3 regions of the Luteimonas sp. KH_071 genome follow, and region 2 is predicted to be linked to each of the others. Evidence: predicted binding sites of a transcription regulator. Region 2 holds the regulator's gene; each other region holds the start of a gene.
What was found. The regulator HrcA, encoded in region 2, represses chaperone genes, less so after heat shock. The targets are predictions, from matches to a motif close to TTNGCACTCNNNNNNNNNGAGTGCNAA.

Region 1: AC3IRM_RS14035 (co-chaperone GroES) is a predicted target of HrcA. The motif match lies at 3,388-3,414, and genes of this name have one in related genera.
Region 3: rpoH (RNA polymerase sigma factor RpoH) is a predicted target of HrcA. The motif match lies at 2,284-2,310, and genes of this name have one in related genera.

What each region holds. Positions count from the first base shown of each region.
Region 1 covers NZ_CM174458.1:3,056,508-3,061,993, forward strand. Annotated here, with positions in the region: gene AC3IRM_RS14025 (hypothetical protein) at 1-1,103, opposite strand, end outside; gene groL (chaperonin GroEL) at 1,254-2,894, opposite strand; gene AC3IRM_RS14035 (co-chaperone GroES) at 3,051-3,341, opposite strand; gene AC3IRM_RS14040 (acyloxyacyl hydrolase) at 3,759-4,244, opposite strand; gene AC3IRM_RS14045 (protein-disulfide reductase DsbD family protein) at 4,744-5,486, shown strand, end outside.
Region 2 covers NZ_CM174458.1:1,668,224-1,673,709, forward strand. Annotated here, with positions in the region: gene recN (DNA repair protein RecN) at 118-1,785, opposite strand; gene hrcA (heat-inducible transcriptional repressor HrcA) at 1,932-2,972, shown strand; gene grpE (nucleotide exchange factor GrpE) at 3,037-3,567, shown strand; gene dnaK (molecular chaperone DnaK) at 3,703-5,486, shown strand, end outside.
Region 3 covers NZ_CM174458.1:3,041,475-3,046,960, reverse strand. Annotated here, with positions in the region: gene glnE (bifunctional [glutamate--ammonia ligase]-adenylyl-L-tyrosine phosphorylase/[glutamate--ammonia-ligase] adenylyltransferase) at 1-2,122, shown strand, start outside; gene rpoH (RNA polymerase sigma factor RpoH) at 2,322-3,200, shown strand; gene AC3IRM_RS13975 (hypothetical protein) at 3,295-3,630, opposite strand; gene zupT (zinc transporter ZupT) at 3,779-4,588, opposite strand; gene AC3IRM_RS13965 (NAD(P)/FAD-dependent oxidoreductase) at 4,668-5,486, opposite strand, start outside.

The DNA of each region.
Region 1 (5,486 bases), 1.4 Mb from region 2:
TCGATCCAGCGCAGCGGCACCGCCGGCCACAGTGCATCGACCTGGCCCGACACGGCGCGCAACGGCCGCAGCCAGTCGTCCGGGCCCAGACGCCGGTCGTGGATCTGCAGATCCGCATGCAGGCGCGGTGGTTGGCCGGCGCCTTCCGGCACGCGTGCCGAGACCAGGATGCGATCGTCGGCCGTGCGCAATGCGACGCCCAGTGGATGGCGGACGTCCTCGCCGTCGGCGGTGCGCGAGAACACCGGCGCCGACCAGTCCAGCCGACTGCCCGGCATCAGCACGCCGCGCTGCAAGGTGAGATCGGCGCGCAGGTGGCCCGTGGTGCCGGATGTGCCGATCGGCAGTGCGTCGTCGTTGCGCGCGACCAGATCGATGCCCGGCGCCGGCCCGTCGACGCGCATGCGCGCATCGAGCAGGACCAGCTTTTCCTCGCCCTGCGCCTGTTCGCGGATGTGCGCGGGAATTTCGATGTCGAGTTCGAGACTGCCGTTGCGCAGCAGGGTCACCTCGCTGACCTGCAGGGTCGCATCCGGCATCTTCAGCGTGGACGGCCCGACTTCCATCGCGCCGCCCTGCAGGGTCTTCTCGAACTCGAACCGCGCCTCGCCATGTCCGGTTATGCGGGCCTCGTAGAAGTCCATTCGCAGCAGGCTGGGCGTGGTGATCGCATCGAAGCGCAGGGTCCACGGCGACTTGCCGGGCTTGCGGGTCGTCGGCATGTCGTGCGGGGTGCGTCCGACATGCACCGACACCCGCTGCGCGCGGATCGTCCCGAAGGCGAGTTCGCGGCCCAGCAACGGCAGCAGCTTGATGCGACCGCTGGCGCGCGGACTGGCGATGGTCCACAGGTTGGTCCGTGCATGCCCGCCCATCACGATGCCGCGCGTGTGGATGTGCCCCGGATACAGGCTCATCGCCCAGTCCCAGCGCGCGTGGAAGCGCTCGGGATTGCGGTTGATCGTATCCGCGCCGAACGTGCTGTTGAGGAACAGGTTGGCCGCGACGAGATACAGCAGATACAGCACGGCCAGCACGACGCCCGCACGACGCAACTCCGTGCGGTGCGCGCGCCACCACGGATCAGGAGCAGACATCGACATGCCCCCAGCATGGGCGATGGCCGGTGACGACAGCCTCCACGCGTCCCCGCTGCCCGAAGGATGCGCGACGAACGGCCCTGCACTCCGGACAAAAAAACCCCGCCTCGCGGCGGGGTTTTCTGTCTCACGGTGCAACTGGTTGAGGCTGGATCAGAAATCCATGCCGCCCATGCCGCCCATGCCGCCGCCGCCCGGCATCGCCGGCTCTTCCTTCTTCGGCAGCTCGGCGACCATCGCTTCGGTGGTGATCATCAGACCGGCGATCGAGGCCGCGTTCTGCAGCGCCGAACGCGTGACCTTGGTCGGGTCCAGGATGCCGAACGCGATCATGTCGCCGTACTCGCCGGTCGCGGCGTTGTAGCCGTAGTTGCCGGTGCCGTCCTTGACCTTGTTGAGCACGACGCTCGGCTCTTCACCGCAGTTGGTGACGATCTCGCGCAGCGGCGCTTCCATCGCGCGCAGCGCGATGACGATGCCGTGGTTCTGGTCTTCGTTGGCGCCACGCAGCTCGCCAATCGCCTGCAGCGCGCGCACCAGCGCCACGCCACCACCGGGGACCACGCCTTCTTCGACCGCTGCGCGCGTGGCGTGCAGGGCGTCTTCGACGCGGGCCTTCTTTTCCTTCATCTCGATCTCGGTCGACGCACCGACCTTGATCACCGCCACGCCGCCGGCCAGCTTGGCCACGCGCTCCTGCAGCTTCTCGCGGTCGTAATCGGACGAGGTGTCCTCGATCTGCGCCTTGATCTGCTTGATGCGGGCTTCGATGCCACCGGTCTCGCCGGCGCCGTCGATGATCGTGGTGTTTTCCTTCGAGACCTGGATCTTCTTGGCGCGGCCGAGGTCGGCGATGGTCGCCTTCTCGAGCGTCAGGCCGACTTCTTCGGAGATCACGGTGCCGCCGGTCAGGGTGGCCATGTCTTCGAGCATCGCCTTGCGACGGTCGCCGAAGCCCGGGGCCTTGACGGCGCAGACCTTGACGATGCCGCGAATCGTGTTGACGACCAGGGTCGCCAGCGCTTCGCCTTCGACTTCCTCGGCGACGATCAGCAGCGGCTTGCCGGCCTTGGCCACGCCTTCGAGCACGGGCAGCAGGTCACGGACGTTCGAGATCTTCTTGTCGTACAGCAGGATGAACGGGTCATCCAGCTCGGCCGACATCGACTGCTGGTTGTTGACGAAGTACGGCGACAGGTAGCCGCGGTCGAACTGCATGCCCTCGACGACGTCGAGTTCGTTGTCCAGGCCCGAGCCTTCTTCAACGGTGATCACGCCTTCCTTGCCGACCTTCTTCATCGCGTCGGCGATGATCGTGCCGATCGACTCGTCCGAGTTGGCGGAGATCGTGCCGACCTGCGCGATCGCCTTGTCGTCGGCCGTCGGCTTGGACAGCTTCTTGAGCTCGGCGACGGCGGCCTTGACGGCCTGGTCGATACCGCGCTTGAGGTCCATCGGGTTCATGCCGGCCGCGACGGCCTTGGAACCTTCACGGATCAGCGCCTGCGCCAGCACGGTGGCGGTGGTGGTGCCGTCACCGGCGTTGTCGGAGGTCTTGGAGGCGACTTCCTTCACCATCTGCGCGCCCATGTTCTCGAACTTGTCGGCCAGTTCGATCTCCTTGGCGACGGACACGCCGTCCTTGGTGATCGTCGGCGCGCCGAAGCTCTTCTCGAGCACGACGTTGCGGCCCTTCGGGCCCAGGGTGGCCTTGACGGCATTGGCGAGAATGTTGACACCACGCACCATCTTGGAACGTGCGTCTTCGCCGAAGCGGATTTCTTTGGCAGCCATTTGGAAAACTCCGGAATCTGGATTTGGGGATTAGGGGTGAACGGACACGCGTCCGTTGACCACCGAAGAAGCGGGATTGCGGTCAGTTCGGACGGACTGGAAAACGGCGCTCAACGCCTTGAATCCCAATGCCCGAATTCCGAATCCCGCGTTCGATCAACCGACGATCGCGAGGACGTCGTCTTCCTTGACGATCTTGTATTCGATGCCGTCGGCCTTGTAGGCGCTGCCCGCGTACTGGCCGTAGATCACGATGTCGCCGACCTTGACCTTCGGCGCGCGCACGCTGCCGTTGTCCAGGGCCTTGCCTTCGCCGATGGCGACGACTTCACCCTTGGTGGGCTTTTCCTTGGCGTTGTCCGGAATCAGGATGCCGCCGGCGCTCTTCTCTTCGGCCTCGACAGGCTTGACCACAATGCGGTCGTAAAGCGGCTTCAGGTTGCTCATTACAGCCTCGCTAAGTTGTTGATTGGAAAGAAATCGGTCGCCGATTCTAGCACTCGCCCAAGGGGAGTGCCAGAAATCCTGGCGCACGCACCCGGCAGAACCGGGGCCGCACGGGAGATGGGCGCGGGGAATCGGATTACAAGGGCGGGCGCGAAAAAATTTCAGCATCCGCAAACGCCCAGGCAGCCCGGGGGTGGACAGGCGAGCGTCGAGGAAGCGTGCAACGGCGCGGGGGCGCGTCCAGGCCGCCTTTGTCGGCATCTCATGCAGATGCAGGCGCACCAGCGCGTCGCCAGGCGCCATGCCGGCGCAACTACGTCGCAGGCGGCCCGGCGTGCTCAGCGGCTGTGACGCAGACCGGGGTCGACGCCATGCGCGCGCCAGGGTCCGTCTCGAAACGCGCCGCGCGGACTCCGCTCAGCGGAAGCGCCATGCCGCAAGCAGCATCGTCTCGCCATCGTTGGGCTGCTTGATACTGGCGTTGGAGATGTGCCGGGCCAGCAGAGAGAACCGTTGCCAGCGCCAGCCCACCGTACTGACGAACTGCGGATTGCCCGACAGTGCGCTGGTGCGGCCAGCCTGCACGCCGACACCGAACCCGGCGACGAAGCCGTTATCGCGCTCATAGCGCGCACCGCCATGGAAGACGCCGGCGTCTTCGGACAGATCGAATCGCGTGTTGTCGCGCCCGCGCACGTAGATCGCGCCGACGTCCCAGCGCAGCACACCGTGACCGGTGCGCCGCCATTCGGGCAGCCAGGCGGCGCTCGCGACGAAGGTGGTCTCGTTGTCGCGCGTGGCGGAGGCGCCACCACCCATCTCGATGGGAGCGCCTTGGGCGGCGGCAGGGAAGGCGGCGCAGGCGAGCACGGCTGCGGCAATGAAGAAAGTGATCGGGCGCATCGAGCTCTGTGGGAACCGCCAGGCGATTCGTCTGGGTCTGTAAAGGTCGGAAATTATACCGACGGGTTTAGTAATACGCAGGGCCGCATTCTCCCGTCGACGGGATACTGCGTCCGCCCGCCGGCGCGCAAGCGTGGCCGCGGTCGCGTGGAGAGGCCGTGCAGGCCACGCGAGGACTGCCGCGCTCCCTGCGGCAACCTCCCCGCGGGAGCGCATCCGCTCAATCGCGCCGGAAACGACGTGGTGGTCGATGAAGAAGTGCTGCCGATGATCCAGACCCCGCCGGGAGGCTGCCTGAGCGGCGGGACCGGCTGTCCACGCTGCGTCCCTGCGCGCGGCTGGAGACGATCGCCATGCCCGTCGGCGCCGGCCAGCCGGCCAGCCGGCCAGCCGGCCTGCCGCTGGGTCACCCGCGCGCTCGCCCCGGACGAACCGGGCTGAGCGGTCGGCGCTGAATCCGCGTTCGGCATCCGCTGCAACGGCCTGCGATACTGGCGCGATGCGTGCGCCCTCCTCCGATGTCATCTCCGGCCGCGAGTGCCGGCCTCACCCCTTCCCCGGCCCGCCACGCCGTGTGACCGCGTGGCTGCTGGCCTGCGTGCTGCTGCTCGCCGGACTGCCGGCCTGGGCGCAGGGCATCGGCTTCGACGATGTGCTGCCGGTCGACGAGGCGCTGAAGGTGTCCGCCGAGGCGGTCGCGCCGGACCGGATCGAAATCCGCTGGGCCATCGCCGATGGGTATTACCTGTATCGGCACCGCATGGGCGCGCGGGTCGAGAGCGGCTTCAAGACCAATCCGCTGCAGTTGCCGGACGGCCGCAAGCACACCGACGAGTTCTTCGGCGAGGTCGAGACCTATCGCCGCCAGGTCACCGCCGTGCTCACCGGCGCGCCGGCCGACGGCGTCGACAGGGTGCAGATCGAAGTGAAATACCAGGGCTGCGCGGACGCGGGCATCTGCTATCCGCCGCAGACGCGCACGCTGCAGGTCGCCTTGCCGCGTGGCGCGACGGGTGCAGCGCGCGCGTCGGCCGCAAGCGATTCGGGTTTCGCCGCCTTCGGCCAAGCCCTCGGCGGCAACAACGCCGGCCGCACGCCCACGCTCACCGGCGCCAACGATGCGCTGCCGCCGGAGCGCGCGTTCGCGTTCGAGGCCATCGCGGGCGATGGCGACACGATCCTCCTACGCTTCACCCCGGCCAAGGGCTACTACCTCTATCGCGACCGCAACCGCTTCGAAGT
Region 2 (5,486 bases):
ATCGGATCACGCGCCGCGCACGGTGCTTGGTGACAGACGGACGCGCGCATCGGCGCGTCCTGTATCCGGATTCCAGATCGACTGCAGGCGCAGAAGGCCGTCTAGCGGCCCATTCCCTCAGACCATGCCCTGCAGCAGTTTGCGGGCGGCAGCGCGCGCCTCCTTGCTGACGTCGACACCGCCGAGCATGCGCGCGAGTTCCTCGGTGCGCTCGCCGGTATCGAGCAGGCTGACCTGGCTCTCGGTCGCACCGTCGGCGCTGGACTTGTGCACGCGGTAATGCGTGTGGCCCTTCGAGGCCACCTGCGGCAGATGGGTCACGCACAGCACCTGCCTGCTTTCGCCCAGTGCGCGCAGCTTGCGGCCGACGATATCGGCGACCGCGCCGCCGATGCCGGAATCCACTTCGTCGAACACCATCGTCGGCACCGCGTCGTGGCCAAGCGCAGCGACTTCGATCGCCAGCGAGATGCGGGACAGCTCGCCGCCCGAGGCCACCTTGCGGAGCGCACGCGGCGGTTGCCCGGCGTTGGCCGACACCATGAATTCCACGCGCTCCGCGCCCTGTGGATCGGGCCGCGAGGTCTCGACCGGTTCGATCGCCACCTCGAACACGCCGCCGCCCATGCCGAGCTCGTGGATCAGCGCGGTGGTCGCCTTCGACAGCGCCTTGGCCGCCTTGCGGCGTGCCGCGCCGAGACGATCGGCGGCGGTGCGCCAGCGGCCCATCGCGGCTTCGATCTCGCCGTCGAGCTGCTTGAGGCGTTCCCCGGCGCCGTCGAGCTGGTCGAGCTCGCCTGCGAGGCGCGTCTGCACATCGACGAGTTCTTCCGGCGTCACGCGATGCTTGCGCGCGAGTTCGTGGAGCCGGCCGAGGCGCTGTTCCAGTGTTTCGAGTTGTTCGGGATCAATATCCAGATCGTCGCGGACCTGCCCAAGCAGCAGTGTGGCTTCGTCGAGCTGGATCGCGGCGGCGTCGAGCATCGCGTCCACCTCGCCCAGCCGCGGCTCATGCGCGCGCATCCGCGCCAGCTCGTGGCGCAGCGTCTGCAGCGCCTGCGGCAGTCCGAGATCGTCGTCGCCGCGCATACGCTCGAGCGCGGTGTCGCAGGTCTGGATCAGGCCGGCGGCGTTCGCGTGCCGGCGATGGCTCGCGAACAGATCGGCCACCGCGTCGGCGGCGAGCGCTTCGCCATCGAGCTCGTCGAGCTGGTGGCGCAGCCAGTCGCGGCGCTCGGCGACGTCGCCGATGCCGACCAGCGCGTCGCGTTCCTCGTGCAGTGCGCGCCAGGCCTGCGCGGTCGCGCGGACTTCGGCCAGCAGCGCGCCGTTGCCGGCCTGCGCATCGAGCAGCGCGAGCTGGCTGCCGCGGGCGAGTAGGGCCTGGTGCTCGTGCTGTCCGTGGATCTCGACCAGATGCCCGGCCAGTTCACCGAGCTGGGTGATCGTCGCCGGCCGGCCGTTGATCCAGGCGCGCGAGCCGCCATCGGCGCGCAAGGTGCGTCGCAGCTGGCAGGTGTCACCGTCGTCGAGTTCGTGTTCGCGCAGCCAGCGCAGTCCTGGCGCGGCATCGTCGAGGGCGAATTCGGCATGCAGTTCGGCGCGCTCTGCACCATGTCGCACGATACCGCTGTCGGCGCGCTGGCCCGACAGGAAGCCCAGCGCATCGACCAGCAGCGACTTGCCGGCGCCGGTTTCACCGGAAATGACGGTCAGGCCGGCGCCGAACTCCAGATCCGACTGGCTGGCGACGGCGAAATTGCGGATGGCGAGATGGGTCAGCATGGGTGCGGATTGTGCCTTGGCGCGCTGCGGGCGAGTAGATCGTCGTGTGGATCGGCGTGCGTGGATGCGCTGGATAACGTGCGTCCGTCTCACGGTTAGAGACACCGGCGCTTGCATCGCAGGTAGGCGCACCGTATACCGCCCGCATGTCATCCGATCCCCGCCATCCGCTCGATCCGCGCGCCAGGCACCTGCTGCGCACGTTGATCGCGAGGCATATCCAGGATGGGGGGCCGGTCGGATCGCAGACCCTGGCCCGGCATGCGGGCCTCGATGTCAGTGCCGCGACGATCCGCAACATCCTCTCCGACCTGGAGGAAGCCGGCCTGCTGGCCTCGCCGCACACCTCGGCCGGCCGCGTGCCGACGGCGCAGGGCTACCGCGTGTTCGTCGACTCGCTGCTGCAGGTCAAGCCGTTGCGCGCACAGGAAATGGAGCGGCTGCGCGGCGAGCTGGGCGGCGGCGGTCAGCAGTCGTTGCTGGGCAGCGCGTCGGAACTGATGTCGGCGATGACGCATTTCGTCGGCGTGGTGTCGGTGCCGCGGCGTGAACAGCTGGCGTTCCGGCATATCGACTTCGTGCCGCTGGACGGACAGCGGGTCATGGCGATCATCGTCTTCGCCGACCATGAAGTGCAGAACCGCATCATCCAGACACGGCGCAGCTTCGAGACCTCCGAACTGGAGCGCGTGGCCAACTATCTCAACCAGCAGTTCGCCGGTCGCCCGCTGGGCGACATCCGCGCGGCACTGGTCGAGGAACTGCGCCACGCCCGCGACGAGATGGAAGCCTTGCTCTCGCATACGATGGAACTCGCCGAGCAGGCGCTGGTGCCGGGCGACGACGACATGTTGCTGGCAGGGCAGAACCGTCTGATCGGTGTGCAGGACCTGTCGGATCTCGACCGACTGCGCGAACTTTTCGATGCGTTTTCCCGCAAGCGCGAGATCCTGCAGCTGCTCGAACGCACCATCCGGGCCCCGGGCGTGCGCATCTTTATCGGCGAGGAAACCGGGCTGGCGCCGCTGGAAGGCATGTCCCTGGTGACCGCGCCCTACGGCGCCGGTGGCCGCACGCTCGGGGTGCTGGGCGTGATCGGGCCGACGCGCATGGCCTACGAGCGGGTCATCCCGGTGGTGCAGGCGACGGCGAGCGTGCTGGGCGCAGCGCTCCATCCCGAGCCTTGAATCGCGGGGACGCGGCCCCATAGCTGGTGCCGTCGGCGGCCAGACGCCCGCCCCGGAACCGGACATGACCCAGCCCCAACACGATGCCCAGACCCCGAATCTCCCTGAAGACGAGGCCGCCGAGGTTTCGGTCGAGCAGCAGCTCGCCGAGCAGGTGGAACTTCTGAGCGCCGAGCTCGAGCAGCTTCGCGCGCAGGTCCTGCTGGAGCGCGCCGATCTCGAGAACCAGCGCAAGCGCCTGGCCCGCGAGGTCGAAAGCGCGCGCCGCTTCGCCAACGAGCGCCTGCTGTCCGCGCTGGTGCCGGTGTTCGATGCGCTGGAAGCGGGCCTCGCCAACGCGACCGACGCCGATCCGCTGCGCAGCGGCGTCGAACTGACCCTGCGCGAGCTGACCAAGGCGACCGAGTCGGCCGGTCTGACCACGCTGGCGCCGGCGCCGGGCGACCCCTTCAACCCCGAGCAGCACCAGGCGATGAGCATCGTCGAGGTGCCGGGCGTGCCGCCGGGCGCAGTGGCCCAGGTGTTCCAGAAGGGCTATCTGCTCAACGAGCGCCTGCTGCGCCCGGCCATGGTCGTCGTCGCCAAGGCTGACTGAACGCCACGGGCTCCGGCCCGATCGCGAATTCCGATACGTCACACCGCTTGAACGCTGTGTTGCGTGTCCCCAGATCACGGTCATCGACGGCACCGGCCGTCACCCAGACACAAATCTCTTAGAGGAAGCACCGCAATGGCAAAGATCATCGGCATCGACCTCGGCACGACGAACTCGTGCGTGGCGATCATGGACGGCGGCAAGGCCAAGGTCATCGAGAACAGCGAGGGCGATCGCACGACGCCGTCGGTCGTCGCCTACACCAAGGACGGCGAGGTGCTGGTCGGCGCGTCGGCCAAGCGCCAGGCTGTGACCAATCCGCACAACACCTTCTTCGCGGTGAAGCGCCTGATCGGCCGCAAGTTCACCGACGGCGAAGTCCAGAAGGACATCGGCCTGGTGCCGTACAAGATCCTCGAGCACGACAACGGCGACGCCTGGGTGTCCACCAGTGACGGCAAGCGCCTGTCCGCGCAGGAAGTCTCCGCGCGCATCCTCGAGAAGATGAAGAAGACCGCCGAGGATTACCTGGGCGAGAAGGTGACCGAAGCCGTGATCACGGTGCCGGCCTACTTCAATGACAGCCAGCGCCAGGCGACCAAGGACGCCGGCCGCATCGCCGGTCTCGACGTGAAGCGCATCATCAACGAGCCGACCGCGGCCGCGCTGGCCTACGGCCTCGACAAGTCCGGCGGCGACCGCAAGATCGCCGTGTACGACCTCGGCGGCGGTACGTTCGACGTGTCGATCATCGAGATCGCGGAAGTCGACGGCGAGAAGCAGTTCGAAGTGCTGGCCACCAACGGCGACACCTTCCTCGGCGGCGAAGACTTCGACGCCCGCGTCATCGATTACCTCGTCGACGAGTTCAACAAGGACCAGGGCATCGACCTGCGCAAGGATCCGCTGGCGCTGCAGCGCCTGAAGGATGCGGCCGAGCGCGCCAAGATCGAGCTGTCCAGCTCGCAGCAGACCGAGGTCAACCTGCCGTACGTGACTGCCGATGCCTCGGGTCCGAAGCACCTCAACATCAAGCTGACCCGCGCCAAGCTCGAGTCGCTGGTCGAGGAACTGGTGCGCAAGACGATCGAGCCGTGCCGCACCGCGCTCAACGACGCCGGCCTGCGCGCATCCGACATCAACGAGGTGATCCTCGTCGGTGGCCAGACCCGCATGCCCAAGGTGCAGGCGGCGGTCGCCGAGTTCTTCGGCAAGGAACCGCGCAAGGACGTGAACCCCGACGAGGCCGTGGCGATCGGCGCGGCGGTGCAGGGCGGCGTGCTGGCCGGTGACGTCAAGGACGTGCTGCTGCTCGACGTGACCCCGCTGAGCCTCGGCATCGAGACGCTGGGCGGCGTGTTTACCAAGATCATCGAGAAGAACACCACGATCCCGACCAAGGCCTCGCAGACGTTCTCCACCGCCGACGACAACCAGTCGGCCGTGACCGTGCACGTGCTGCAGGGCGAGCGCGAACAGGCCCGCTTCAACAAGTCGCTGGCCCGCTTCGACCTGACCGGCATCGACGCCGCGCCGCGCGGCATGCCGCAGGTCGAGGTGTCGTTCGACATCGACGCCAACGGCATCCTGCACGTGTCGGCCAAGGACAAGAAGACCAACAAGGAACAGAAGGTCGAGATCAAGGCCGGCTCGGGCCTGTCGGACGACGAGATCGCCCGGATGGTCGCCGACGCCGAAGCGCATCGCGAAGACGACAAGAAGTTCCAGGAGCTCGTCGGCGCGCGCAACCAGGCCGATGCGCTGGTGCACGCCACGCGCACCGCGATCAAGGACAACGGCGACAAGGTGCCGGGCGACGTGATCGGCAATGCGGAGTCGGCGATCGCCGAAGTCGAGACCGCGATGAAGGGCGACGACAAGGCGCAGATCGAAGCCAAGTCCAAGCACCTCGAGGAAGT
Region 3 (5,486 bases), 1.4 Mb from region 2:
GTTGCGCCCGTTCGGCAGTGCCGGGCGCATCGCCTTGAGCTTCGCGGCGATGGAGCAGTACTTCCAGCACGAAGGTCGCGACTGGGAGCGTTACGCCTGGCAGAAGGCGCGTCCGGTCGCTGGTGACATCGAGGCCGGCGAACGCTTCCTGACCCAGCTGCGGCCCTTCATCTATCGACGCTATCTCGACTACGGTGCGCTCGACGGCCTGCGGCAGATGAAGGCGATGATCGCGGCCGAGGTTGCGCGAAAGGAGCTGTCCGACGACATCAAGCGTGGCGACGGCGGTATCCGCGAGATCGAATTCCTGGCCCAGGCGCTGCAGCTGATCCGTGGCGGCCGCGAGCCCGCGCTGCGCGACCGGCGCCTGCTGCCGACGCTCGACGCCTTGCACGCGCATGCGCAGATCGACGCCGACACACTGGCGTTGCTGCAACACGCGTACCGGCATCTGCGCCGGCTCGAGAACCGTCTGCAGATGCTGCGCGACGCGCAGACGCACAGGCTGCCTGCCGATCCGCTGGACCAGCTGCGGATTGCGCGCGGACTTGGTTACACAGATTGGGACGCACTCGTTGATGCGTTGCGCGACGTGCGTGCCTCGGTGGCGGAGGAGTTCGATGCATTGTTCGCCGTGCGCAGCCAGCAACGTGTGGCGACTGCAGACAACGATCTCACTGGTTACTGGACGGCTTTGCCCGAGGGTGGCGAGCGCGCGGTGCTGGAGGCGGCCGGTTTCAGCGACAGCGCCGACGTCGACACCGCGCTGCGCGATTTCGCGCGTTCGCCGAGCGTGCGCGATCTGTCCGACAGCGCACGCACGCGACTCGACCGGTTGATGCCGATCCTGCTGCAGGCATCGGCGCCCGCCGATCGCCCCCTGCAGGCGATCCGCCGGCTGCTCGCGCTGCTGCACAACATTCTGCGACGTGCGAGCTATCTGGCCCTGCTCGATGAACGCCCGGCCGCGCTGGCGCGTCTGGTCGACGTGGTCAAGCGCAGCGCGTTTCTTGCCGAACGCCTGGCGGCGCATCCGTTGCTGCTCGACGAACTGCTCGACACGCGTGATGAAGGGCCGCTGCTGCCGCGGGGCGAAATGGCCCAGGCCTGCGCGCGCGCGCTGCGGCAGCCGGATCTGGAAGCGGGCCTGCTGGATCTCAACGAGACGCGGCAGCAACTGAGTTTCCGCATCGCGCTCGCGACGCTGGATGGTCGCCAGTCCGGCCAGGACGCGACGCGTCAGCTGGCGTGGCTGGCGGATGCGGTCGTCGATACGGTGCTCGCACTGGCCAGGCGCGATCTCGAAGCCATGCATGGCGCATTGCCGGACGCGCGCTTCGCGGTGATCGGCTACGGCAGCCTCGGCGGCGAGGAGCTGGGCTTCGGCTCCGATCTCGACCTCGTGTTTCTCTATGACGCGCCCGCCGACGCGCGGTCCACCGGTGCGCGTCCGCTCGATGCACAGCGCTGGGCGGCGCGCCTGGGACAGAAGATCGTCGCGCTGCTGGGCACCGTGACCGGCGGCGGCCGCCTCTACGACGTCGACGTGCGCCTGCGCCCGGACGGCGGCAAGGGGCTGCTGGTGTCGTCGCTGGCCAGCTACGCGGAATACCAGCGCGAGCGGGCCTGGACCTGGGAGCACCAGGCGCTTGTCCGCGCGCGCTTCGTGGCCGGGCATGACCCCATGGCCGCCGCGTTCGAAGACGTGCGCCGCGACATTCTGGCGACGCCGCGCGATCCGGCGAAGCTGCACGAGGACGTGCTGTCGATGCGGCGACGCATGCGCGCCGAACTGGACCGCAGCGCCGGGGATCGCTTCGACCTCAAACAGGGCAGGGGTGGCCTGGTCGATCTGGAATTCCTGTTGCAGTGGCTGGTGCTGCGCGAGGGGGCGACACGCCCCGCGTTGCTCGCCCCGCGCGCCACGCCGCTGCTCTTGGAGGCGGCCGGGGCCGAAGGTCTGCTCAATGCGGGCACCTGCGCGGACCTGCGAGCGGCCCACGCCACGCTGCTCGAACTCGGGCTGGGCTGCACGCTGGACCGCCGGACCCGGATCGTGGTCGAGACACCCGGACTCGAAACCGCCCGCGAGACAATCCGTTGCGCGGGGGATTGGACCTGAATAGGTCGGGTTTCATGCCGGGTTGGCGGTCGGGAATGCAGACTTGTCCATTGATTGCAGAGTTTCCTGAAAGCAGACGCGACAATCCTGCTGGTGAATAGAAGTCAAACGATTTTCCGAGGTCGTTCTGTGAATGGAACATTCGGGAACTCCTGTGCGTCTTAGCAGTCAGACCTGTCGACTGCTAACATCCCTCCCCATGAGCACGCAGACCATGTCCCACGCCCTGGTTGCCAACAGCCTCCCGACCCTCAGCCCGCTGGGTTCGCTGGATGCCTACATCGGCGCCGTGCACCAGATTCCGGTGCTGTCGGTCGAAGATGAGCAGGCGCTGGCGCAGCGTTACCGCGACGACGATGATCTCGACGCCGCACGCGAGCTGGTGCATTCGCACCTGCGCTTCGTCGTGCACGTGGCCCGTGGCTACAACGGCTACGGTCTGCCGCTGGGCGATCTGATCCAGGAAGGCAACATCGGCCTGATGAAGGCGGTCAAGCGCTTCGACCCCGATGTCGGCGTGCGCCTGGTGAGCTTCGCCGTGCACTGGATCCGTGCCGAGATGCACGAGTTCATCCTGAAGAACTGGCGCATCGTGAAGGTCGCCACGACCAAGGCGCAGCGCAAGCTGTTCTTCAACCTGCGCAAGAGCAAGAAGCGCCTGGGTTGGCTCAACGCGGCCGAGGTCAAGGCGGTTGCCGCCGACCTCAACGTGTCCGAGCGCGAGGTGCTGGAGATGGAGTCGCGTCTGTCGGGTCGCGATATCGGTTTCGACGCGCCGGCTGGCGAGGACGACGACAATGCGCCGCCTGCGCCGGTCGCCTACCTGGTCGCCCGCGACGAGGATCCGGCCCAGCTCTACGAGCGGACCGACAGCGAGGACAACAAGCTCGACCTGCTGCGCGAAGGCATGGCGACGCTCGACGCCCGTTCGCGCGACATCATCAGCCGCCGCTGGCTCGACGACGATCACAAGGTGACGTTGCAGGAGCTCGCCGACGAGTACGGCGTGTCCGCCGAGCGCATCCGCCAAGTCGAAGCCAACGCGCTGAAGAAGATGAAGGCGCTGTTCGCGGCCTGATTTTCGATTTATTGCTGTAGATGAAACGGCCCGCTTGCGCGGGCCGTTGCGTTGGGGCGATAGGAGAGCCCTCTTGCAGTATCCGAGCGTTCGATCAGGACACAGGCGACATCTCGGCAATCAATTCCTTCAGCATATTCATAGCCTGCATACAGGTCGGAGCCGTTGCGGATACCTCGACGCCCGTGCCTCCGGGAATGGAGACGGTCGCGGTAACGGTGCACGATTCGCTGGCTATGCCTGCTTCGAGGCCCGCTGCGCTCTCGCGAGCAACTTTGATGTCCGTCAGCGTCAGATTGCGGACCTCCGCGTAGTTCTGCAGATCCTGGACGATGATAGACACGTTCTCGGCTTGGGAATTTGCCGAAGCAATCGGCGCCGTAGCAAACGCCATTGCGAGCATCGCTGAAAACAAGACTTTCGACGTCATGTCCCACCTCTTCCTTGAAAGTGAGATTCAAGGTTGAACAAGGGGGGCGGGAACTCGCTGTGAAAGGGGGGTTATCTAATCGTGATCCAAAACCTCTCAGGGTCGCTGAGCAACAGATTCCGCCCGGTGTGCGTGAGCTATATCCCGCTCACCACTTGAACAGCACCAGGCTGATCGCCAGCGCCGCCATGCCCGAGACCAGGCCGTACACCGTTTCGTGGCCCTTGGCGTAGCGCTTGGCGGCGGGCAGCAGCTCGTCGAGGGCGAGGAAGACCATGACGCCGGCGATGAGGCCGAAGACGACGCCGAACACGGGCTCCGACAGGAACGGGCGCAGCACCGCGTAGCCGATCAACGCGCCCAGCGGTTCGGCCAGGCCCGACAGCAGGCAGGCGAGGAAGGCGTAGAGCTTGTTGTTGGTGGCGAAGTACACCGGCACCGCGATCGCGATGCCTTCGGGGATGTTGTGGATCGCGATCGCGAACGCGAGCGGCATGCCGACCCCCGGGTTCGACAGCGTGGCGAAGAACGTCGCCAGGCCTTCGGGGAAGTTGTGCGCGGTGATCGCAACGGCGGTCAGCAGGCCGACGCGCTTGATGTAGCTGGTGTTGTGCTCACGGAAATAGGGGTCGTCGACTTCCAGACGCTCGTGTGGATTCGGCACGAGACGGTCGATGCCGACGATGAACAGCAGGCCGCCGAGAAACGACAGCGTGCCCCAGGTGAAACCGAGCTGTTCGCCGTAGGCGTTGGTGAAGGCGAGGATCGACTTGTCGAGGATCTCGGTCAGCGACACGTAGACCATCGCGCCTGCCGCGAACGCCAGGCCGAACGACAGCAGGCGCGCATTCGGCTGCTTCGCGAACAGCACCAGCAGGCTGCCGAGGCCGGTCGCCAGGCCAGCCGCGGTGGTGACCGCGAGCGCGATCCAGAAGTTGTGGGTCGAGATTTCGAGCATGCGCGAAAACGCCGGAACGTGTGGAGGGGAAGAGACTCAGCCCGGCTGCGGATCCGGCTTGGTGGGGCGCGCGGCCATGCTAGCCGATGCGCGGTGTATCGGGTCCGTCACTGTCAGGCTGCATGGCCGGTTCTGTATCCAGCGGCGGTCCGAAGATGATCCGCGCCGCGCGCTGGTAGCTCCAGTACGCCCAAGTCCAGTTGAGCAACACGACCACACGGTTGCGGAAGCCGATCAGGAAGAACACGTGGGCGATCAGCCAGAACCACCAGGCGAGCACGCCGGAGAGTTTCAGGCGGCCGAAATGGACGACCGCGGCCATGCGCCCGATCGTCGCGAGATTGCCGAAGTCGCGGTAGGCGAACGGCGTCGTCGCCTGGCCGCGCAGGCGCGCGCGGATGCTGGTCGCGACATGCCGCCCCATCTGCTTGGCGGCCGGCGCGACACCCGGCACCGGCTGACCGTTGCTCTGGATCGCAGCGAGATCGCCGGCAACATAGATGTCGGGATGGCCCGGCACACGCAGATCCTGATCGACCTGGACCCGGCCGGCGCGGTCACGCGGCGCGTCGAGCAGGGCGCCGAGTGGAGACGCCGCCACGCCCGCGGCCCAGATCACCGTCTTCGCGGCGACGCGCCGATCACCGAGGCGGTAGCCGTCGGCATCGATGTCGGCGACCGGCGTGCCGGTCTGCACCTCGACGCCGAGCTTCTGCAGCTGCCTGCGCGCCTTGTCCGACAGATCGTCCGGGAATGACGACAGCACGCGTGGCCCGGCTTCGATCAGACGCACCTTTGCGAGGGCCGGATCGATGTTGCGGAATTCGCTGCGCAGCGTGTGGCGTGCGATCTCGGCCAGCGTGCCGGCGAGTTCGACACCGGTCGGGCCACCGCCGAC